Regions from separate parts of the Methylobacterium sp. BI1 genome, predicted to be linked through region 4. Evidence: riboswitches for the same ligand, from Rfam matches in the RefSeq annotation. Region 4 holds a riboswitch; each other region holds the start of a gene.

The links. A riboswitch is a leader RNA that binds a small molecule or an ion and turns the genes downstream of it on or off. The one in region 4 is predicted to bind cobalamin.
Region 1: it holds a riboswitch for cobalamin, as region 4 does, so the genes downstream of both, AC1MGR_RS21350 (TonB-dependent receptor) here and AC1MGR_RS09560 (TonB-dependent receptor) in region 4, are expected to answer to the same signal.
Region 2: it holds a riboswitch for cobalamin, as region 4 does, so the genes downstream of both, AC1MGR_RS04535 (CbtB domain-containing protein) here and AC1MGR_RS09560 (TonB-dependent receptor) in region 4, are expected to answer to the same signal.
Region 3: it holds a riboswitch for cobalamin, as region 4 does, so the genes downstream of both, AC1MGR_RS15325 (TonB-dependent receptor) here and AC1MGR_RS09560 (TonB-dependent receptor) in region 4, are expected to answer to the same signal.

What each region holds. Positions count from the first base shown of each region.
Region 1 is NZ_CM155267.1:4,517,707-4,523,244, forward strand. It holds gene AC1MGR_RS21345 (glycosyltransferase family 61 protein) at 91-1,209, shown strand; gene AC1MGR_RS21350 (TonB-dependent receptor) at 1,488-3,656, opposite strand; cobalamin riboswitch at 3,765-3,981, opposite strand; gene AC1MGR_RS21355 (hypothetical protein) at 4,072-4,383, opposite strand; gene AC1MGR_RS21360 (FdhF/YdeP family oxidoreductase) at 4,673-5,538, shown strand, end outside.
Region 2 is NZ_CM155267.1:933,632-939,169, reverse strand. It holds gene AC1MGR_RS04560 (MFS transporter) at 1-183, opposite strand, end outside; gene AC1MGR_RS04555 (cobyric acid synthase) at 251-1,705, opposite strand; gene AC1MGR_RS04550 (hypothetical protein) at 1,702-2,391, opposite strand; gene cobO (cob(I)yrinic acid a,c-diamide adenosyltransferase) at 2,433-3,056, opposite strand; gene cobU (bifunctional adenosylcobinamide kinase/adenosylcobinamide-phosphate guanylyltransferase) at 3,053-3,565, opposite strand; cobalamin riboswitch at 3,672-3,864, shown strand; gene AC1MGR_RS04535 (CbtB domain-containing protein) at 3,919-4,095, shown strand; gene AC1MGR_RS04530 (CbtA family protein) at 4,123-4,878, shown strand; gene AC1MGR_RS04525 (DUF1636 family protein) at 4,871-5,284, shown strand; gene cobW (cobalamin biosynthesis protein CobW) at 5,281-5,538, shown strand, end outside.
Region 3 is NZ_CM155267.1:3,263,895-3,269,432, forward strand. It holds gene AC1MGR_RS15320 (PepSY domain-containing protein) at 1-767, opposite strand, end outside; gene AC1MGR_RS15325 (TonB-dependent receptor) at 767-3,055, opposite strand; cobalamin riboswitch at 3,367-3,568, opposite strand; gene AC1MGR_RS15330 (DUF2934 domain-containing protein) at 3,739-3,927, shown strand; gene AC1MGR_RS15335 (helix-turn-helix domain-containing protein) at 3,987-4,310, opposite strand; gene AC1MGR_RS15340 (type I secretion system permease/ATPase) at 4,606-5,538, shown strand, end outside.
Region 4 is NZ_CM155267.1:2,044,735-2,050,272, forward strand. It holds gene AC1MGR_RS09560 (TonB-dependent receptor) at 267-2,417, opposite strand; cobalamin riboswitch at 2,524-2,724, opposite strand; gene AC1MGR_RS09565 (hypothetical protein) at 2,977-4,329, opposite strand; gene AC1MGR_RS09570 (hypothetical protein) at 4,512-5,462, opposite strand.

The DNA of each region.
Region 1 (5,538 bases), 2.5 Mb from region 4:
GCACCCGGACAGGTCGGCATCGCAGGTGCTACGAGACTGTCTCCGATCCGCCACCGTCATCTTACCGAGGAGAGGGAGCGTGTACCTGTAATGGACGAAGTGGCCCGGCTCGCTGCCGACGATGTGATCGATCTGCGCAGCAACGTCGAAGCCGGGCGCGGCTCGATGGTCGCGTTGACGCGGTCGGATACGACACGTTTCGATCCGCCGGCCTTCCTCGCCGGGTCCGTCACCCCGGATCTGCTCCGACTCTATCATTCGCAGCATATCGTCCTTGGCACGTCGATTTATAACCTACGAAACGCCTCGGTGATCGGTGAAGGCATGATCATCACCGATGGCCGCTTCAATGTGAGCTACGATCTGCAAACCAGTCTCGACTACCTGAACACCCATCATCGGAACACGCGCGCATGGCAGACCGGTGCGGTGCGACGGCATGCACCGGGGCCGTCGGTGTTGTTGGCCGGACCGGGCCACCTCGGGTACGGCCATTGGATCGTCGACTTCCTGCCCAAGATCCATCTGCTACGGTTGGCAGGCTACAGGATCGATCGACTGCGATTTCTTCTGCCCTCCGACACTCCCGGCTTTGCACGAGATTGGCTTGCCCTGCTGAACGTGGAGCCGAGCCAGTGCCGATTTTATGATCGAACCCGCGAGATCATCGATTGTGATGAGCTGATCGTTCCCTCCACTTTGCGATTTGGAACGCGGGTGTCGCAGCTCTTCGCGAAGGCGAGCGCCGCTATGCGGCAGGCGGCGATCGGGCGAACGCGTCCCTCCCGAAACCGGACGAAGCTGTTCGTATCGCGTCCGACGAACAGATTTGCCCACAACACGCGGGTGCTGATCCAGCGCCAGCTGTTCGAGGAGACCGCAAGGTCGCGCGGATTTACGATCGTATCGCCGGAATTGCTGAGCGTGCCGGATCAAGTCGCGCTGTTCCAACACGCGGGGACCATCGTCGGCGAATACGGCTCCGGTCTGCATAGCTCCATGTTCTCGGATCCCGGGGCGCTCGTCGTGGCAGCCCGCGACAACCGAGAGGAACTGGGTTTCCTCCAATCCGGTATCGATGGCGTCCTGGGTCACCAGACCGGCTACCTCATCGGCGCGGCGAACTTGGATGGCTCGGGCGCCTTTTCGCTCGAACCCGCCGACATCGCGCTGGCCTTCGACTGGATGACCTGGCGCCGCAATCCCTGAGCGCGTCCCCATTGGGTATCGCCGACCGTCCGCGCGGCAGCAGGAACCGAAGCTCTGGCGCAGCGAGAGCGTAGCCTCGCATCCGGGACGCCGCGTCCGGTGCGTACCTCTGTCGAGGCCGGTGCAACGATTCCCTTGCGGACGCCCAGGCCCGCCCGTGACAAAGTCCGAGAGGGACGGCACCGGGATTGTGGCCCGCCACCTCGAGCTGGACGCGTGAGCGGAGGCCACGGGCCTGAACAACGGCCGGATCCCGAGACACCCGGCCGTCCGAGGGCCTAGAAGCGCCCCGCCAACGTCAACCGCACCGCCGTCGGCTCGACGGGGTGGAAGTGCCGATCGGCGACGCCGTCTGCCGCCTCGCCCGGCAGGCGGGAGGTGTAGAAGTAGGTGATCTGGTCGGCCTGGGCATTGGTCAGGTTCAGCACGTCGAGGGACAGGCTGATCCCGTTGTCGAAGTTGTAGCCGACCCGGCCGTTGACCAGCGCCGTCGGACGCGAGCGCACCGAATTGTCCTCGATCAGCGGCCGCGGCCCGAAATAGCGGACGCGCATCGATCCGAACCAGCCCGGCCCCTCGCCGAAGGTGAACCCGGCCGAGGCGATGGTGGTCGGTGCCTCCGGCACCCGGTTGCCGATCGGATCGCGGTCCGCGAAGCGGGCGTTCGTCACCGTCAGGTCGCCCTCCAGGGAGAGCCAGGGCGTGACCGCGTAGCGGTTGGTCCACTCGACGCCGAAGCGGCGGGTGGGGCGGCTCGGCTCGGTGGTGCCGCTGTCGCCCTGGAACAGGTTCTCGGAGGCGAAGTCGAGCTGGAACAGCGTCACGGCCGTCTCCAACCCACTGAGACTGCGGTTGCGCAGGCCGATCTCCGAGCCCGTCGAGGGCACGAGGAAGGGCGAGCGGCTGATGTTGAAGAGGGGGCTCGTCGGATCGACCGTCGCGGTGACGCCGCGGGCATCGTTCGAGTGGAAGCCGCCGCCGTAGTTCACGAACAATTCGGTGTCGAACCAGGGGCCGAGCACGAGCCCCAGCTTCGGGTTGACGATGCCGTCCCGGGCCGTGCCGGAATTGGCCGGCGTGTCCGAGCGGACATCGGCGTGGAAACCGTCGGCGCGAAAGCCGACGCTGGTGCGCAGCCAATCGGTCCAGCGCACCCGGTTCTCGTAGTAGAGCGCCGCGCTCGCCTCCAGCACCCGGTCGTCCAGCACGGTGGAGCGGACTTGCCGGGCCGTGGTGTTGAACAGGCCGACCCGGATGGCGTCGGTCCGGGTCTGGAGGCCGATCTCGTTCTCCATGGCCAGGCCGAACAGGCTGCCCTGGATCGTGTGGCTGACCTCCCCACCGCCGAGCACCCGGCTGTCGCGCTGGCGGAACTGGTCGCCGTTCACCGGATCGTTGAGGAAATAGGTGAAGTCGTTGAACAGGTTCATCCCGTAGCGGATGACGTAGGCGCTCGCCCGGGTGACTCCGGCGTCGCTCGTCCGGCTCCAGCGGCCCGAGAGGGAGAAGCGGCCGGTATCGCCGCCATCCGTGGGGTTCAGGGAGCCGAAGCGGCCGATCAGGCCCTCCCCTACCGCCCGCTCGGGAATCTGGTTGGTGGCGTTCCACTTGGCCCAGTAGGCCATGCCGGTCAGCGCGAAGCCGTCGAGGGCCGTGCCCTGGCTGTAGCGGAAGACGGCGTTGAGCTTGGCGAGCCGGTCCGGCACGTCCCAGGGCCCGTCATAGGTCTGGGCCTCCCCGGCCACGAGCAGGTGGCCTTCGCCGAGGGGCGCGGAGGCGATGCTGAGGGCGCGCTTGTAGCCGAAGCTGCCGAACGAGGTCAGCGCGAGGTTGCGCGCTACCGTGTCGAGGTAGTCGATCCGCACGGAGCCGGCGGAGGCGAAATCGCCGTCGCGGACGAAGTACGGTCCCTTGTGGAATTCCACCGCGCCGACGAGCTCGGGGATCAGGAAGTTGAGGTCGGCATAGCCCTGGCCGTGGGCGTGGGTGCGCATGTTCACCGGCATGCCGTCCACCGAGATGGCGATGTCGGTGCCGTGGTCGAGATTGAACCCGCGCAGGAAGAACTGGTTGGCCTTCCCCTCCCCGGAGTGCTGGGTGACGATGAGGCCGGGCACGCTCTCCAGCACCTCGCCGGGCCGGGTGATCGGCCGGCTGTTGAGGGCCGCGCCCGAGATCACGCCGGCGCTCGCCGCATCGACGGTCCGGAGGCCGCCGCCGATCCCGGTGACCCCGCCGACGAACCCGGCACTGGCGGCCGGTCCGGCCCCGCCGGTCGGCGGCGCCTCGGCGGTCACGGAGAGTTCGGCGAGGTCCGCCTGCGCGGTCTGGGCGCCGGCATCGCGGAGCGCGGCGCCGGTGGACGCGAGGCCGGCGCAGGAGGCCAGGAGCCAGGATCGATAGCTGGGCCGTGAACGGGGAAACGATCGGGAACGAGAGGACGACATGGGACCTCGGGCGACGTCTGTGGCACGTCACCGCGAACGAGGCCGGCCTGGATGCCGAACGGCATCCACCCCGACACCCACCAGGACACCCCGCCCGATGCGTTTCGCGTGTGACCACGACTGACGGCAGGTCTCCTGGCTCGCGGGTCACCGCCCTCTCATCGTCTTCCCAGGTCCCGGGTCCTGACGGACCGTTCACCCAGTGACGTGCTGATGAGGAGCTCGCCGCTTACAGTTGCGGGGGCAGCCGCAGCCTTGGACTCCCGTCCTCACCGCGTTCCCTTTTGATCCTCGACGAAGAGGAACCGTCGGGTGGCAGGAGGCCCGATGCGCGGGGGCGCCGTCAATGGCCGGACGGGGTTTTCAGGCCGGTGTGCCCGGCCGGCGACAGGCGCCGGACGAGGCAGGCCGCGCGTCAGCGTCGTCCCTCCGGTTTCCGCGCCGGCTCCCGCCGGCGGCCCGTCCCGGCCAGGACGGCGCCGCCGGCCGCGAGGCCGAGCAGGATCCACTTCAGGGGAAGCCGCTCCGCGCCCTCGCTGCGCTGGGGCTCGGTCACCATGTGCCCCGGCGGCAGTTCGACGCCCGGCTTGCCGTAGGCCTGCGCGTCGGCGATCTGCTCGGCCGACACGGCCCATTCGGCACCGATCTGCCGGTCATGTGCCATCACCGCGAGGCCGACCGCGAGGCCGACGGCCGCCGCCGCGAAGATCCTCACCGGCGTCCGCATCCTGCCCGTCCTCCCGCGCCGTTTCGACCGGAGGGTTAAGCGATTGGCGGGCCCGCCGCCAGGGTGGATCCTGCGCCGATGCCGCGGCGCGGTCTGGAACGGTTTTAACCCGCCCTTCACCCGCCCTGCAAAAAACGCATGGTACCCCTAACGGCATGACTGGCCTGCGTTTTCGCGTGATTGAGCGCGCGCTGTGCATCGCGATATCGCTGAAGGGAGACTGCTCCGCTTGGCGCCCGATCGTCGGCCGCGCCAGCCGTGCTTCAGCCCCCTGCCTCAGGACTCCCCGATGGATCACCCGGCCGCGTCCCCGAAGCGTTCCTCCGCCGCCGGCGGCTGGGGCGCCCTGAAAAGCTGCGGCAAGCACCTGCTCGGCAGCCGGGCGCCCCTGTCGGGCGCCCGCGCCATGCTGAAGGCCAACCAGCCCGACGGGTTCGACTGCCCCGGCTGCGCCTGGGGCGACCCGGAGCACGGCTCCTCGTTCGAATTCTGCGAGAACGGCGTGAAGGCGGTCTCCTGGGAGGCCACCGACAAGCGCACGCCGCCGAAGTTCTTCGCCAAGCACACCGTGACCGAGCTGCGCGGCTGGACCGACTACGCGCTCGAGGGCGAGGGCCGCCTGACGCACCCGATGCGCTACGACGCGGCGAGCGACCGCTACGTCGCCACCAGCTGGGACGCCGCCTTCGCGGAGATCGGCGCCACCCTGCGCGGGCTCGACCACCCGGACCAGGCCGAGTTCTACACCTCGGGCCGCGCCTCGAACGAGGCCGCCTACCTCTACCAGCTCTTCGCCCGGCACTACGGCACCAACAATTTCCCCGACTGCTCGAACATGTGCCACGAGGCCAGCGGCATCGCCCTGCAGGCGGCCATCGGCGTCGGCAAGGGCACCGTGCTGCTGGAGGACTTCGAGAAGGCCGACGCGATCTTCGTCGTCGGGCAGAACCCCGGCACCAACCATCCGCGCATGCTCGGCGACCTGCGGCGCGCGGCCCAGCGCGGCGCGAAGGTCGTGGTATTCAACCCCGTGCGGGAGCGCGGGCTGGAGCGCTTCGCCGATCCGCAGAACACCGTCGAGATGCTGCGCGGCGCCAGCGCGCCGGTGGCGAGCCACTATTACCAGCCGCGCCTCGGCGGCGACATGGCGGCGTT
Region 2 (5,538 bases), 1.1 Mb from region 4:
CCCGTAGACGCTCTCGCTGAGGCCGAGATCGCCCACCATCTGCAGCTTGGCGTAGGAGATGTTCTGCCGGTCGATATAGGCGATCAGGTACATCAGCCCGAGGAGCGGCATCAGCCGCAGCGTCACGGTGCGGATCGTCGCCTCGGCGACACGCGCATCCACCTGGGGAGGGGCCGGGACCATCGGGTGCTTCCTCGCCGCGCCCGCTTCGGGGCGGGCGTTCCGGCGCCGAGCCTAATCCGTCCGACCGCTACGACGCCAGGGCGAGGAGCGCGTCGCAGGCGATGTGGGCCTCGCAATGATCCGCCAGCCGGTCGAGCACCGCCTCGATGCCGGCCTCGTAGGCCAGACCGCTCGGGGCCGCCCCGAGGCGGGCGAGCCAGGCGCCGCGCTGGCGGTCGTCGGCGAACAGGCCGTGCACGTAGGTGCCGGTCACGCGGCCGTCGGCCGAGACGGCGCCGTCGAAGCGCCCGTCCGCGAACCGGATCGCCGGGCGCGCGGTGTCCGGCCCGGTGGTGTCGCCCACATGCATCTCGTAGCCGGCGAACGGCACCCCGTCGGGCTGGCTGGTGCCGGTGACGGCGGCCAGATGCTTCACCGGCGTCATCACGGTCTCGATGTCGAGGAGCCCGAGGCCGGGCACGGAGCGGGGCGCGCCCTCGATTCCGTGCGGGTCGTCGATGCGCCGGCCGAGCATCTGGTAGCCGCCGCAGAGCCCGAGCACCCGCCCGCCGCGGCGGACATGGGCGCGCAGGTCGATGTCCCAGCCTTCCGCGCGGAAGGCTTCGAGGTCGTCGATGGTGGTCTTCGAGCCCGGCAGCAGCACGAGGTCGGCCACCGGGATCGGCTCGCCCGGGCGGACCAGCACCACCGCCACGTCGGGCTCGGCCCGGAGCGGGTCGAGGTCGTCGAAATTGGCGATGCGCGGCAGCACCGGCACCGCCACGACCTTGCGCCCGGCAGCCCCGGTGCCCGAGCCGGCGAGGCCGAGGGCGTCCTCCGCCGGCAGGCGCGCCGCGTCGGGGAAGTGCGGGATCAGGCCGAAGCTCGGCCAGCCGGTCGCCTGCGCGATGGTGGCCATGCCGTCGGCGAACAGGCTGGGATCGCCGCGGAAGCGGTTGACGAGGAAGCCCCGGATCATCGCGGCGTCGGCCGGGTCGATCACCGCCTGGGTGCCGACGAGGCTGGCGATGACGCCGCCCCGGTCGATGTCGCCGAGCAGGATCACCGGCGTGCCGGTGGCGCGGGCGAAGCCCATATTGGCGATGTCGCCGGCCCGCAGGTTGACCTCGGAGGCCGAGCCCGCCCCCTCCACCACCACGAGGTCGGCCTCGGCCTTCAGGTACGAAAAGCTCTCCAGCACGGAGGCGAGCAGGCGCGGCTTCCAGGCCTGGTAGTCCCGCGCCTTGGCGGTGCCGACCATGCGCCCCTGGACCACGACCTGGCTGCCGGTCTCGCTCTGGGGCTTCAGCAGCACCGGGTTCATGTGGACCGAGAGCGCCACGCCGGCCGCCCGCGCCTGCAGGGCCTGGGCCCGCCCGATCTCGCCGCCGTCGGCGGTGACGGCGGCATTGTTCGACATGTTCTGCGGCTTGAAGGGCCGGACGCGAAGCCCCCGCCGCGCGAAGACCCGGCACAGCCCGGCCACGATCAGCGACTTGCCGACATCCGAGCCCGTGCCCTGGATCATGAGGGCGCGGGTCATGGCTGCGGCCGCGCGGAGGGGGACGGGGACGGGGACGTGGCGCAGGCCGGATCGGCCGGCCGCGCGGCCCGATGGAACGCCAGGACGGCGGCGCCGTAGGTCTCGACGACCTCCGAGAACGGCACCCGCTCCGCCGTGAACAGCACGGCCCGGTGCCGGAACAGATGGTCTGGGATCACGAGGTCGCCGCAGGTCGCTTCCGGGGGCGCCGCCTGTTCCCACCCGTGCGGCAGGGGCTGCCACAGGAACTCCGCGCCGAGGGTCTGCCGCGTCGTGCCGAGGGCCTGGACCGCCCGGCCGAACGGCGTATCGGTGGTCTCGAGGAGGTGGTTCATCTCCGGGGTCAGGCGCTCTGGCACGTACCAGTTGTCCGCCTCCGACAGGACGTGGTCGCCGCAGGCGAGCCGGACCTGGCGATAGCGCAGCACCGTGTCGGGGCCGGCATTCAGGCGCCGGCGCGTCTCCTCCGAGGCCGGCTTGTCCGCGCCGCGCTGCAGGTTCGCCACGAGCCGGGGCGTCGCCGCCATGCCGTGCTCGGCGCACCAGCCCTCGAGGGTCGCGGTGGCGGAGCGGCTGGCGAGCAGCCGGGCGTTCAGACCCTCCATCACCGCCAGGGCCTCGACCCGGCCGAGATAGCTGGCCGGCCAGGACGGCGCGGGATCGGCGCGGAGCCCGTGCATTCCCATCACCGTGGACAGCGCGACGGCCGCACCGATGGCCGCCCGCATCAGAACTCGATCCCCACCTGGGCCTTCACCCCGGCGGCGAAGTGGTGCTTCACGCTGCCCATCTCGGTGACGAGGTCGGCGGCCTCGATCAGGGCCGGCTTGGCGTTGCGGCCGGTGACGATGACGTGGAGATCCGGGCGGCGGGCCCGGAAGGCCGCCACCACGGCGTCGAGGTCCAGGTAGTCATAGCGCAGCGCGATGTTCAGCTCGTCCAGCACCACGAGGCGGATCGTCGGATCGGCCATCAGGTCGAGGGCCTTGGCCCAGGCGTGCTCGGCGGCGGCGATGTCGCGGGCCTTGTCCTGCGTCTCCCAGGTGAAGCCCTCGCCGAGGGTGTGCCAGTCGATCCGGTCGCCGAAAGCCTTCAGGGCGTGCTTCTCGCCGGTGTCCCAGGCACCCTTGATGAACTGCACCACCCCGACGCGCCAGCCGTGCCCGAGGGCCCGCAGCATCAGCCCGAGGGCCGCCGTGGTCTTGCCCTTGCCGGGCCCGGTATTGACGATGAGAAGCCCCTTCTCGATCGTCTTCTCCGCCACCTCGGCGTCCTGGACGGCCTTGCGCTTCTCCATCTTCTCGCGGTGCCGCGCGGCCTCGATCTCGGCGTCGGTCTCGGCGTCGGTCATGGGGTGGCTCCGGGTTGGGGTTTCACGATCAGGGGAAGACCCGCCACCGTGAGGACGACGCGGTCCGCCTGGGCCGCGAGGCGCTGGTGCAGGCGCCCCGCCGCATCGCGGAAGCGGCGGGCCAGGGCGTTCTCCGGCACGATCCCGAGGCCGACCTCACTGCCGACCAGGACCACCGGGCCGGGGGCCGCCGCGCAGGCCGCGAGCAGGGCGGCGGTGGCGGCCTCCAGGTCGGCCTCGGACAGGATCAGGTTGGTGAGCCAGAGGGTCAGGCAATCGACCAGCACCGGCCCGCTCGCGGCGGCGACCGCCTCCGGCAGGCTCAGCGGCACGTCCTGCGTGATCCAGCCGTCCGGGCGGCGAGCGCGGTGGAGCGCGATGCGCGCCCGCATCTCGTCGTCCCAGGCCTGGGCGGTGGCGAGGTAGAGCCACGGGGCCGGACAGGCCTCGATCAGCGCCTCGGCATGGGCGCTCTTGCCCGAGCGCGCGCCGCCGAGCACGAGGGTCATACGGGGGGTCGGATGCGCCATGCGGAACGCTGTGCCCGAAATCGGGGCCTCCGGTCAAAGGCGGGAAACCCGCCCGGGCCGCGTTGTCAGCGCATCGGCAACCGCGTAGAAGCGTGGATCGGACGGTGCCCCGGCAACGGGGTGAAAAGGGAATGCGGTGAGGGGGCGACCCTGAAACCGCGGCTGCCCCCGCAACTGTGAGCGGAGACGGGACTGCCATCAGCCACTGGAGCGATCCGGGAAGGCGGCAGGACCAGCGACCCGCGAGCCAGGAGACCTGCCGTCGAACGTGGACCTGCCGTCCACGCCCTATCGTTGACGGCCGCCGGCGGGGTGGCCAGGAGATGAACCCGATGTCGACCAACACCCTCGTCCTGACCGGCACCCGCACCAACGAGCGCCTCGGCGCCGTGCTCGTGGCCGCCTTCCTCGGCCTCGGCCTCGTGTTCATGGCGGGCTTCGCCCCGGCGATGGCGCTGCACAATGCGGCGCATGACTTCCGCCACAGCCAGAACTTCCCCTGCCACTGAGCGCCCCCGCCTAAGGCAGACACTCCCATGATGATCCGGCTCGTGTCGGCGGCCCTGGTCGCCGGCTTCCTCGCGGCTGTCGTCGCGACGGGCCTGCAGCTCGCGCTCACCTCGCCGCTCATCATCGCGGCCGAGCGCTACGAGACGCAGGCCTCCGCCGCGCCCGTCCGGCCGATTCCCGCCTCGCTGATCGTACGGGTCCATGGCGGTCACGATCACGGCACCAAGGACCCCTCCGTGGCGGGCGGCGAGGTCGCGCCCGAATGGCAGCCCGGTCCCGGCCTGCCGCGCATGGCCTTCACGGCCCTGGCCACCCTCGTGGGTGGCGTGGGCTACGCGCTCCTGCTCGGGGCTGTGCTCCTCGCCTGCAACCGCGAGCCCAGTCCCGAGACGGGCCTGCGCTTCGCCATCGGGGGTTTCCTCGCGGTGGCGCTGGCCCCCGCCCTCGGCCTCGCGCCGGAACTGCCCGGCATGGAGGCCGCGCCCCTGGCCGACCGCCAATTCTGGTGGGTGATGACGGCCGTGGCCACCGCCGTGGGCCTTTACCTCATCGCGATCCGGCGGGCGCCGATCACCATCGCGGGCGGCATCGTGCTCCTCGTCGCGCCGCATCTCGCCGGCGCACCGGAGGCGAGCCACGCCGCCTCGAACCTGCCGGCCTCCTACGCCGCGCAGTTCGCCGCGCGCTCGCTGGGCATCGCCTTCGTGTTCTGGGCGGTGATCGGGCTCGCCTATGGCTGGGCCTGGGGCCTGTTCGGCCGGAAGCGGCCGTCCCATGCCTGAGGTCGAGATCGCGCTCGTCACGCTCTACGTCTGCGCCACCTGCCGGGCGGCCGGCGACACGTCCGAGCCCCGCGCCGGCGCCCGCCTGCTGGCCGCCCTCCAGGAAGCCGTGAACACCGGGGCCCACCCGGGCATCACGGTTGAGAGCGTCGAATGCCTCTCGGTCTGCAAGCGCCCCTGCACCGTGGCGGTCGCCTCGCAGGGACGCTGGACCTACATCTACGGCGACCTCGACCCGGTCGCCTCCGCCGGCACCATCCTGGACGGCGTTGCGCTCTATGCCGAGACGCCGGACGGCCTCGTGCCGTGGAAGGCGCGGCCCCAGGAATTCCGCAAGGGCGTCGTCGCCCGCATCCCGCCGTTTCCGCCGCTCGCGGCGCCCCGCACTACGGACGCCGCCGAATGACCCTCGTCGCCAAGATCCCCTGCACCATCGTCACCGGCTTCCTCGGGGCCGGCAAGACCACCCTGGTGCGCCACCTCGTGGAGAATGCCGGCGGGCGGCGCCTCGCCATCATCGTCAACGAGTTCGGCGATATCGGCTTCGACGGCTCGTTCCTGGCCGCCTGCGGCATCGAGGGCTGCGGCGACGAGGACATCGTCGAGCTCGCCAACGGCTGCATCTGCTGCACCGTGGCCGACGACTTCGTGCCGGCCCTG
Region 3 (5,538 bases), 1.2 Mb from region 4:
AGGAGGTGGTGCCAGCGTGCGAGCCCGCGATAGGGGGTCACCGCCCCGGAGGCGTAGGGCCGTCGCAGGCGCAGGCGCCAGATCCCGAGGGCGAGACCGCTGAGCACCCCGGCGGTGGCGAGGCCGGAGACCCACAGCACGGCGCCGCGCCAGAGCTCCGCCCGCGCCCGCAGGGGCGTCGGGTAGAACCAGTGCGGGATCGCCCCGAGCCAGTTCCACAGGCGCTCCCGGCGGGTGGTGTCGAGGACGACCGCCCCGGTGCGGGCCGAGACGTAGAGCTCGGTGCCGGCGTCGTCGTTCAGCGCCACCACGTGGAAGGGGCGCACCGGGTCGTAGCGGTCGCGCACCGTCCACTGGTCGCGGGTCACCGCCCGCACGGTGGCGCCGGCGCCGAACGGGGCCCGGGCCGCCGCCGCGTCGATCGGGCCGAGGGCCGCCCCGGTCTCGGCCGAGACCGGGTGCCGGGCGCCGTCGCGGGTGGTGACCTGGTAGACCGGCGTCCCGGCCCGCATGGACAGGCTGAGGCCGCCGGGCTCCGCCGCGAGGCCGGCCCGGGCCAGGGCCGCGTCCGGGCCGAGGAGGACCCGGTCCCAGGCGATCGGCGCGAGGCGGGACAGGCGCTCGGCCTCGGTCAGGGCCGGGAAGGCCACGTAGAGCATCACCAGCCCCGACAGCACCCAGGCGGCGAGGAACAGCCCGGTGGCGATGCCGAGCCAGCGATGGCCGAGGATCAGCCAGCGCTTCAGGGGCTTGAGCACGGCCCGCATCAGAACCGGACGCTGTAGGCGACCTCGACGGAGCGCGGCCGGCCCAGGAGCCAGTTGGTGCCGACCCCGTTCACGGCGTTGCCGCTGATCGCGTAGATCGTGTCGAACAGGTTGTAGGCGCGCAGGGACAGGCGCGAATCCGGCGTGACCTGATGGTCGAGCCCGGCATTGACCAGGGTGTAGGCCGGGCGCGGGGCCTGGTTGCCGAAGTCGCTGAAGGTCTCGCCCACGTGCTGCAGGCCGACCCGGGCCTCCCAGGCCGGGGCGAAGGCCCAGTTGACCCAGAGGTTGCCGACGCGCTCCGGCACGTCGAGGGGCTGGCGCCCGGCATAGGACACCACCGTGCCGCCGACCGCCTGGTCGAAGCGGTCGTACTGGGCATGCAGCAGCGCCAGGTTGGCGTCAATGCGCCAGGCCTCGGCGAGGTGCAGGCTCAGGGCCGCCTCGACGCCCACCGAGGATTGCTGCCCGACCTGGGTCGCGAGCGTCGGCTGGCCCGGCACCGCCGAGATCAGGTTGTCCTTGACGATGCGGTAGCCGGCGAGCGTCCACTCGACTTGGCCGCCGAAGGCGACGCCCTTGGCGCCGACCTCGACCTGCTCGCCGGTGGAGAGCCGGAAGTTGGCGAGACTCTGCGACAGGGAGATCAGGCTGCCGACGGGATCGGTGGCGGTGGCGTACTGGGCATAGAGCGCCAGCAGCGGCGTCGGGTTGTAGACGGCGCCGAAGCGGTAGCTCAGGGCCCGGAAGTCGCGGTCGAAGCTGGCGCCGGTGACGAGGTCGGTGCGGTGCAGGACGGGCGCGTCGTAGCGCACGCCCGCCAGCAGGGAGACCTGGTCGGACAGGATCAGGCGGTTCTCGGCGAAGACGGAGGCCTGGGAGGTGCTGGTGGCGTAGGCCGGCCGGGCCCGGCCCTCGGCGGGGAACGTGCCCGGGTCGTAGGCGAAGGGATCGACGCTGGTGCTGGTGTCGAAGAAGAAGTTGTTGGTGTGCCGGAAGGCGATGTGGTTCACGTCGAACCCGGCCAGGACCTCGTTGCGGAACCCGAACAGGCTGCCGCGGACCGTGGCGTCGAGGCGGTTCCCGATCTGCTCCTGGCGGTGGTAGATCTCGAGGTAGTCGGAGCGGTCGATCCGCCCGGTGTCGCGGTTGAAGGCGTATTGCTCCACGTCCCGCCACTGGCGCCGGCTCTGCAGCCGGTAGGCGGTGTTGCGCACGGTCACGTCGGCGCTCGGCGTCCACTCGGCGCGCAGCTGCGTCCAGTTGTCGGTCCAGAGGATCCGGGCGTCGCGGACGTTGTAGTTGTTGAACCGGATGGATTCGAGGATGCGCCCGTTGACCAGGGGCGTGCCCCAGTAGCGGGTCGGCTCCTGATAGCCGAAATCATGGCTCAGGGTGACGGCGAGGTCCGGCGTCGCCTGCAGGGTCAGGGCGCCTGAGACCGCGAGGTTGCGGAAGCTGCCGTCCGGCGCGATCCAGCCCTCGGCGCGGTTGCCGCTGATGTTGAGGCGGTAGGCCAGGGCCTCGCCGATGGGGCCGCCGGAATCGAGGGCGAGCCGCGCGAGGCCGTCCGAGCCCAGGGCCGCGCGGGCCTCGTTGAGGGGCGTGAAGACCGGCTTCTTCGTCACCACGTTGACCACGCCGCCGATGGCGCCGTCGCCGTAGAGCACGGAGGCCGGGCCGCGCAGCACCTCGATGCGCTCCACGTTCCAGGTGTCGAACGGGAAGGTCACGGTGCCGGCGCCGACGAACAGGCGGGTGCCGTCGTAGAGCTGCTGGATCGAGTTCGGGCCGGCGAAGCCCCGGGCCGTGAAGGCGCCGTTGCCGTTGCCCGGGGCCGCCACCGTGGTGATGCCGGTGGCGTTCTGGGTGACGGCCTCCGCCACGGTGTTCTGGCCGCGCAGGCGGGTGGTCTCGCCCGCGATCACGTCGACGCTGGCGGGGGTCTCCAGTGGCGTCAGCCCGAGGCGGCTGGCGCTGCGGGCGGGACTGCGCAGGTTGAGCCCCTCGGCGGGGGCCGGGCCGCCGCGACCGGAGCCCGAGACCTCCAGGGTCTCCAGGGTCACGGCCGGCAGAGCTCCCTGCGTCTGGGACTCCCGGGTCTGAGCCCCGGCGGATATCGGCAGCAGGCCGCCGAGGAGGGCCGCCAGGGGCAGGACCAGGGTGGGCAGGACCCCGACGGGCAGAATTCCGACGGGAAGAAACCCGCCGGGAAGGAGCCCGACGGGAAGATCCTGGCGGGATCGCGGGGCGTTGGCGGTGCGGAGTTGGGTCTGTGCGACGGGCATGGGGCAACCGGGACAGGGCGCGGGCATCGGTCGGGACCGACGAGCCCTCCTCGCTAAAGCGAATGTTATAATGTTACAATCGCTGAAAGGTGCCGGACGCGGTCTTGTCCGCCACGCAGCCGCGTCCGGGCCGCGCGGAGCGGCCGGATCGGGCGTGGGCAAGCGGAACGCGCGGGCGAGGACGGGCATCGACGGGACGGCTGACGCGACGGGTCGCGCGAAGTGGCACGTCACCGCGAACGAGGCCGGCCTGGATGCCGAACGGCATCCACCCCGACACCCACCAGGACACCCCGCCCGATGCGTTTCGCGTGTGACCACGACTGACGGCAGGTCTCCTGGCTCGCGGGTCACCGCCCTCTCATCGTCTTCCCAGATGCAAGGCACCCAGTGACGTGTTGATGATGGGCTCGCCGCTTACAGTTGCGGGGGCAGCCGCGGCCTCGGACGCCCGTCCTCACCGCGTTCCCTTTTGATCCTCGATAAAGAGGAACCGTCGCGGATAAGCTAGGCCGTTTCCGGTACCGCAGTCAAACCCGTCCGGGGTTCGGCAACCGCCCCGTGGGCGGTCGGCCGGGGCGTATGCGCGCCGATCGGGGGACAAATCCCGCGGTGAAGCGTTGGCCCAGCAGGAAGAACCGGGCTGTGACGCTGTGACCGAGACTGAAGGAGCAGAGAGCACGATGTCCGAGGACGGGATCACGTTCGAGCGGATCCGCGAGCGCGCCCATGAGATCTGGGAGCGCAACCACCGCCCCGAGGGGTTCGAGGTCGAGTTCTGGCTGATGGCCGAGCGGGAGCTGCGGGCCGAGCGCGCCCGCACCACCCAGAAGGCGGACGCACCGGTGCAGGAGGACGCGGTCCGTCCCTGAACCTGCATCTCTCCCCGACACTGCAGGGGGCTGGCCCGGGGCCGCGGGCCCGGGGCGCCTCAGCCGTTCGGGGGCGGCGCCGCCGCGTCGTCCGCGAACAGGATCTCGTGGGTGAGCGGATCGTAGAAGCGCATCAGGTCCCGGACGAGGTCCTTGGCGGGAACGTCGAGGGCGGCGGCCCAGGCGCGGTAGCGATCCGGCGGGATCCGGCCGCGTCCGGTCTCCAGCTGCGAGATGAAGGTGTAGTACTCGGCCCCGACCAGGGCGGCGAGCTGGCGCTGGGACAGGCCGCGTGCCTCGCGCAGGTTCTTCAGGAAGCGACCGCCCTCCCGGCGCAGTTCCAGCACCCCCTCCGAATCCAGGCGTTGGTGGTGAGCGTACACGCGGGACATCCCTCCTCGGGCAGCGATGGTTGGGGCACGATCAATTTGTACAGTAAATTCCATATAGAGCAGGACCCGGGAGACTGTCCAGACGGCGCCGGTCCGGCCGGCGCCCGCGCGCGGTCGCGGCCCGGTCGCGCTGCCCGTCGTGGACGGCCCGGCGGCGTCGCCGGCAAGCTTGTTGGAAACAGTCCAAACTGCGCTATCATCGGCGGATGAAGAATTCAGACTCGGGATCGCCGGGGACGCTCAGATCTCGCGTCGCCTGCGCCCGCACGAGGATGCAGAGCGCAGCATGAACACGCAGACGACGCGGTCGGTGCTGAGCGACGGCCTGCGTGCGATGCGGCCCGTCCTGGCGACGGCGGTCGCCTTCGGGTTCTTCATCAACCTTCTGCTGTTCGTCAGCCCGCTCTACATGCTGCAGATCTACGATCGCGTGCTGCCGAGCCGGAACGAGACCACGCTCCTGGGCATCACCCTGATCGCGGTCTTCGGGCTCGGCGTCTACGCCGCCCTGGAGATGCTGCGCTCGCGCCTCCTCGTGCGGGGCGGCCTGATCTTCGACCGGCGGGTGGCGGAGCCGATCTTCGATGCCGCCCATCGCGGGGCGCTGCTGCGGCCCGGCGGGCCGCACGACGCCGTGCTGCGGGACGTGGACGTCCTGCGCGAGTTCCTGACCGGCAGCGGCATCCTGGCCTTCTGCGACCTGCCCTGGGCTCCGATCTTCCTCGTGGCCTGCTTCCTCCTGCATCCGTGGTTCGGCACGATGGCGCTGGTCGGCGGGGGGCTCATCCTCGGGCTGACGCTGCTCAACGAGGTCGCGACGCGGCACGCCCTCGACTCCGCCGGCCGGGCCGCCCGGCTCGCCGGGCACCAGGCGGGGGCGAGCTTCCGCAACGGGGAGGTGCTGCGGGCGATGGGCATGCTGGGGGCCATGCGGGCGCTCTGGCGGGGGCGCCACGACGAGGTGCTGCTGCTCCAGGCGCGGGCGAGCGACCGGGCCGGGCTCATCGTGGCGGCCACGAAGTTCGTGCGGCTGCTCCTCCAGCTCCTCGTCCTCGGCGCCGGCGCCTACCTCGCCATCCACCGGGAGATCACGGGCGGCGCCATGATCGCGGCCTCGATCATCATCGGCCGGGCCCTCGCCCCGATCGAGGCGGTGGTGGGCAACTGGAAGGGCTTCACCGCCGCCCGCGCGAGCCATCGCCGCCTCGCCGAACTCCTG
Region 4 (5,538 bases):
TGCTTCCCGCTGCGATGCCAGCCATTGCAACGGGTTGCAAACTTTGGCTCAACGAACGTTGAACCTGATATTACAGCTTCCCAAGTGTTCGTCCATAAAAAACTATGTATATCAGTAACTTAAGTTAGGCGTCATCGCAGTTCTGATAAGATTTCCGGGGAAGGGGCAATACTTAATCGGCTTGACCACGCGAGGGGGCTGCTCATGACCCGACCCGGGCGAAGTAGCCCATCTCCGTCCTCCCCGATATCGGACGTTCGAAGATGCTAGAACCGACCCGCCAGGGTCAGCCTTACCGCCGTCGGCTCGACCGGATGGAAGTGCCGGTCGGCGACACCGTCCGCTGCCTCCCCGGGTAGGCGCGAGGTGTAGAAGTAGGTGATCTGGTCGGCCTTGGCGTTGGTGAGGTTGAGGACGTCGAGGGACAGGCTGATCCCGTTCTCGAAATTGTAGCCGACCCGGCCGTTGAGCAGCGCTGTCGGCTTGGAGCGGACTGAGTTGTCCTCGATCAGGGGGCGCGGTCCGAAGTACCGAAAACGCATGGAGCCGAACCAGCCCAGGCCCTCGCCGAAGGTGAACCCGGCCGACGCGATGGTGGTCGGGGCCTCGGGTACCCGGTTGCCGGCAGGGTCCCGGTCCGCAAAGCGGGCGTTGGTGACCGTCAGGTCCCCTTCCAGCGAAAGCCAGGGTGTGACCGCGTAGCGGTTGGTCCACTCGACGCCGAAGCGACGGGTGGGGCGGCTCGGCTCGGTGGTGCCGGTGTCGCCCTGGAACAGGTTCTCGGAGGCGAAGTCGAGTTGGAATAGCGTCACCGCCGTCTCCAGGCCGGCGATGGTCCGGTTGCGCAGGCCGATCTCAGACCCCGTCGAGGGCACCAGGAAGGGCGAGCGGCTGATGTTGAACAGCGGGCTTGCCGGATCGACGGTGGCGGTCACGCCGCGAGCGTCGTTCGAGTGGAAGCCGCCGCCGTAGTTCACGAACAACTCGGTATCGAACCAGGGACCCAGCACGAGGCCGAGCTTCGGATTGACGATGCTATCGTGCGCCTTGCCGGAGTTTGCCGCCGTGTCGGATACGACGTCGGCGTAGTAGGTATCCGCCCGGAAGCCGACGCTGGTGCGGAGCCAGTCGGTCCAGCGTAGCCGGTTCTCGTAGTAGAACGCCCCGCTCGCCTCCAGCACGCGGTCGTCGAGGACGGTCGAGCGATACTGCCGGTTCGTGGTGTTGAACAGGCCCACCCGGATGCTGTCGGTTCGGGTCTGGACGCCGATTTCGTTCTCCATCGGCATCCCGAACAGGTCGCCCTGGAAGGTATGGCCGACCTCGCCGCCGCCGAGTACCCGGCTGTCGCGCTGGCGGAACTGGTCACCGTTGACGGGATCGTTGAGGAAGTAGGTGAAGTCGTTGAAGAGGTTCATCTGGTAGCGGATGACGTAAGCGTTGGCCCGCGTGATCCCGATATCGCTGGTCTGGCTCCAGCGCCCAGAGAGCGAGAAGCGGCCCGTGTCGCCGCCGTCGGTCGGGTTCAGGGTGCCGAAGCGGCCGAGGATGCCCTCCGAGACCGCCCGCTCCGGGATCTGGTTGGTGGCATTCCACTTGGCCCAGTAGGCCATTCCGGTGAGCGAGAACCCGTCCAGCGCCGTGCCCTGGCTGTAGCGGACGACGCCGTTGAGTTTGCGTAGGCGGTCCGGCACGTCCCACGGACCGTCATAGGTCTGGGCCTCGCCGGCCACGAGGAGGGTGCCCTGGCCGAGCGGCGCGGAGGCGATGGTCAACGCTCGCTTGAAACCGAAGGAGCCGAACGAGGTCAGGGCGAGGTTACGGTCCACCTTGTCGAGGTAATCAATCCGCACCGACCCGGCCGAGGCGAAGTCGCCGTCGCGGACGAAGTACGGCCCCTTGTGGAACTCGACCGCGCCGACAAGTTCGGGGATGAGGAAGTTGAGGTCGGCGTAGCCCTGCCCATGGGCATGGGTCCGCATGTTCACCGGCATGCCGTCGACCGAGATGGCGATGTCGGTGCCATGGTCGAGGTTGAACCCGCGCAGGAAGAACTGGTTGGCCTTCCCTTCTCCGGAATGTTGGGTAACGATTAGGCCCGGCACGCTCTCCAGCACCTCGCCGGGTCGTGTGATGGGGCGGCTGTTGATCTGTGCGCCTGAAATCACTCCAGCGCTCGCCGCATCGACGGTTCTGAGGCTACCCCCGATGCCGGTGACACCGCCGACGTACCCTGCGCTCGCGGCAGGCCCGGTCGTATTGGTGGGTGGCCCCTCCGCCGTCACCGAGAGTTCGGCAAGATTGGCTTCCGCTGCCTGGGAAGAGGCTCGTTGAACCTGAGCGCTGTAGGGTACGAGGCTGGCGCAGGATGCGAGCAGAAGGGCTTGGTAGGCGGGCCGTGAACGAATGGGCGACATAGGACCTCGGGCGACGTCTGTGGCACGTCACCGCGAAGACGCCGGTCCGCCCGCGACATGCGAACGCCTCGACACCCACCAGGACACCCCGCCCGATGCGTTTCGCGTGTGACCACGACTGACGGCAGGTCTCCTGGCTCGCGGGTCACAGCCCTCTCATCGTCTTCCCAGATCCTCGCAGATCCAGTGACGTGTTGATGATGGGCTCGCCGCTTACAGTTGCGGGGGCAGCCGCGGCATCGGGCCAAAGCCCTCACCGCGTTCCCTTTTGATCCTCCAAGGAGGAACCGTCAGGCACAAGGAGCCTCATCAGGCGACACAGCGTCAATGCCGGTTCGAGACTTTCCGGGTCTGTGTGCTCGGTAGGTGACAAGCGAACCCTTAGGAGCGCTCGCTTGGGGTGACCGCGTAACGCCTGCTTCGAACGTTTGCTGCCTGAGAGCGGACTGGCGGAAATACACCCGCAGCGGACCTTCTACGGTGATACCAAACATCTGATTTGATCCACTCGCGCAGTGCATGAACGTGGGGGACCCATTTTGCAACCCGTTGCACCGGATCAATGGAAGGCTCGTGGTGGGGACGCGTCTGCCCGGTCCAAAAGCCGGTCGAACATGCCTGACCACGCTGGCGTGAGCGCAAACCTGGCCTCGGCGCGCTGCCGCGCCCTCGCTGGGGTCAGAATGCCCTCACGCACAAGCGCACGGCATACGGCTGGCGGCGCGAACCCTTCACTGGCCGTGGCGGTCACACCTCGGTTGTTGGCGATTAGGGACAGCATGAGCCGTCGGTTGGCCTCCGGCACTGCGCGGTTGAGGCGCGCCATAAAATCGCACACGTCGGTAGCGGAAGCATCAAAGGCATCGAGGGTCATGAGGGCGTCCCAGAACGTTTCGAGGCGGCGCGCCGCGTCGGTATTGAGGGTCATCAGCTTGACGATCGGACTGGCATCCCGAGCTACGCCAGCGCGTTCCACGACCTGCTCAACCCTGCTGGTGTAAGTGATCTCGACGCGCACACGGTTGTGGGTCTTGGCGTAGACCTTGGCGACGATGTCCTCCGTCAGGGGCAGCTTCATCCATCGTGCATTCGAGGTGCCGCCGATCTCGGAACGCTGGAACAGCCGGCCCGCTCCATCGGCTGACATGAGCAATCTGGACAGGTCGCCTACCGTGGACACAGCATCGGCGGCACTGAACTCGTAGTAGGTCTCGACCTGTGTGAGCGTCAGCTTCTCCTGGTCCAGCGCCGTCGCGAAGCCTTCGGGCATGATCGTGGCATGCAGCGCCAAGCGCAGATGGGCTAGATAGGCACTTAGGACATGTTGCCACTGCATGGCTCGACGTTCGAAGCGTTCGCCTCCGAGCCGATCTAGCCCAACCAAGATGTTGTCGTTGCCGTCAAGCGTCGTGAGAGCAAGCTGGCGGCGTGTGAATGAGTTAACCCGAAGGGCCTCGAAAGGGTCGCGCTCTGAGATAGCGGCAAGCGATGGATCTGGCTGGTGCGCGAGGAAGCGCGTTGGGTTCAGGTCAAGCTCCAGGTCTATGTCGATGAAGCCGGCCTCGGGCCGGCACCTTGCGTTGCCTCGCCCATTCACGAGCCACATGGGCTTGCGAGACGCATTGAGACGAGGCCGAAGGCGCATGTTGAGGCTGTTCGGTAGGACCGTACCCACGAAAAGGCCTTCATCATCGCGGGGTCCGATCTCGGAGAGCATGTCCGGCATGGACGCGGGGTCAACCAGCACGCGTGCCGTGTAGCTGGCCTTAATCCTATCGTGCCGCGCATCGCCAGCCGCGAATAGAACGGCTGTGCTGTGGGAGCGGATATTCTTCATGCCGGTGCGTGAGCGTAGGCGAATGATGGGCAGAGACGCGCTGCTCGTGCTGGTGTTCGTGCTCTGCAAGGTCATCTTGTGTTGCTCTATAGAGGCACGGGGTGCCGGCGTGCTGCAACGGGTTGCAATAAGCGGGCTGGCAGTCCGAGACCGGACACGAAGATTTCTGCTAATCCGGACATTGCCGGACATCATCACCCTGTTTCGGTCCTGGCCAGACTACCAAGAGGGGTGATGGCTTTCACTGCGGAGAGGGGTCAAAGAGCCCTACTCGATTGCATCTCAGCATCATGATCTGACGCTGAGACAGCGGGGTGCATGTAGCCATTGAACAATCCTGAACGGTGCGCGAGGTCGAACCGCATTCGGTGCCATCGACGCAACTCGCGGGAGAGCGCCACGGCCTGGGAAACAGAGCCTGCCGCAAGTGCGTTGGCATACAACTGTTCGAGATCGGCGCACTTAGCCTCCATGGTCGCGTTCGTATCAGCGAGGATATCGGCCGGTCGCGCTGCATTGAGGTGATTACGTTCGATTTCACGGGCGCGGATAATCCACCGAGAGATCGTCCGAGGGTCCTTCCCGAATGCCTCGGCCAGCGTCACGTGCGTTGCACCCTGGCGCACACGTGCAAGGGTATCCAGGCATCGTAGGTCGTGCTCACTCAGGTCGGTGTCGATGGTCGTTGCAACGGGTTGCATCAGTGATCCAGCAATGGATGGGCCGCGCTCAGATGCGACAGGCCGAGATGCTGGCGTAGCCGCATCCGCAGGCATCATGTCAGGGACCAACCCCAAGCCGCGCTGGCAACGCTCCTTGGCGATCAGCGTGTCACGGAGCGCAAGGGCAGGATCAGTCTTGCCTGTAAGGCCGAGCCACTTTTGCCGGCGGTCTACGATCTCGGGGCTCAGGCCACTTTCAGACAGTTGATCGCTGTCGAGAGGGGTCCCCGGAGGTAGCATCAGCGCGGCTGCACGCGTTTCGATGCAATCGTGGTCTAGCCCAAGTTCGATGAGGGAGATGCAGGTGTTCTCCCAGCATACGTCGTCCAGCGCAACCGGTTCGATGCCCAGGTACTCGCGCATGAGCCAGCTATTGTGCCGGTTCACCGGCTTGGTCCGGTCGATAGGCATCGACAAGCTCTCAGTAGGAAATGCAACGGGTTGCAGCGCTGCCAGGGGCGACAGGTATTGGAAGTCTCTAATCATCTTACTCTCTATCGGTCTTATTGCTGCGGACCCGGACGCAGGTGCTGAGTGCAACCCGTTGCAACGGGCCGGGGGC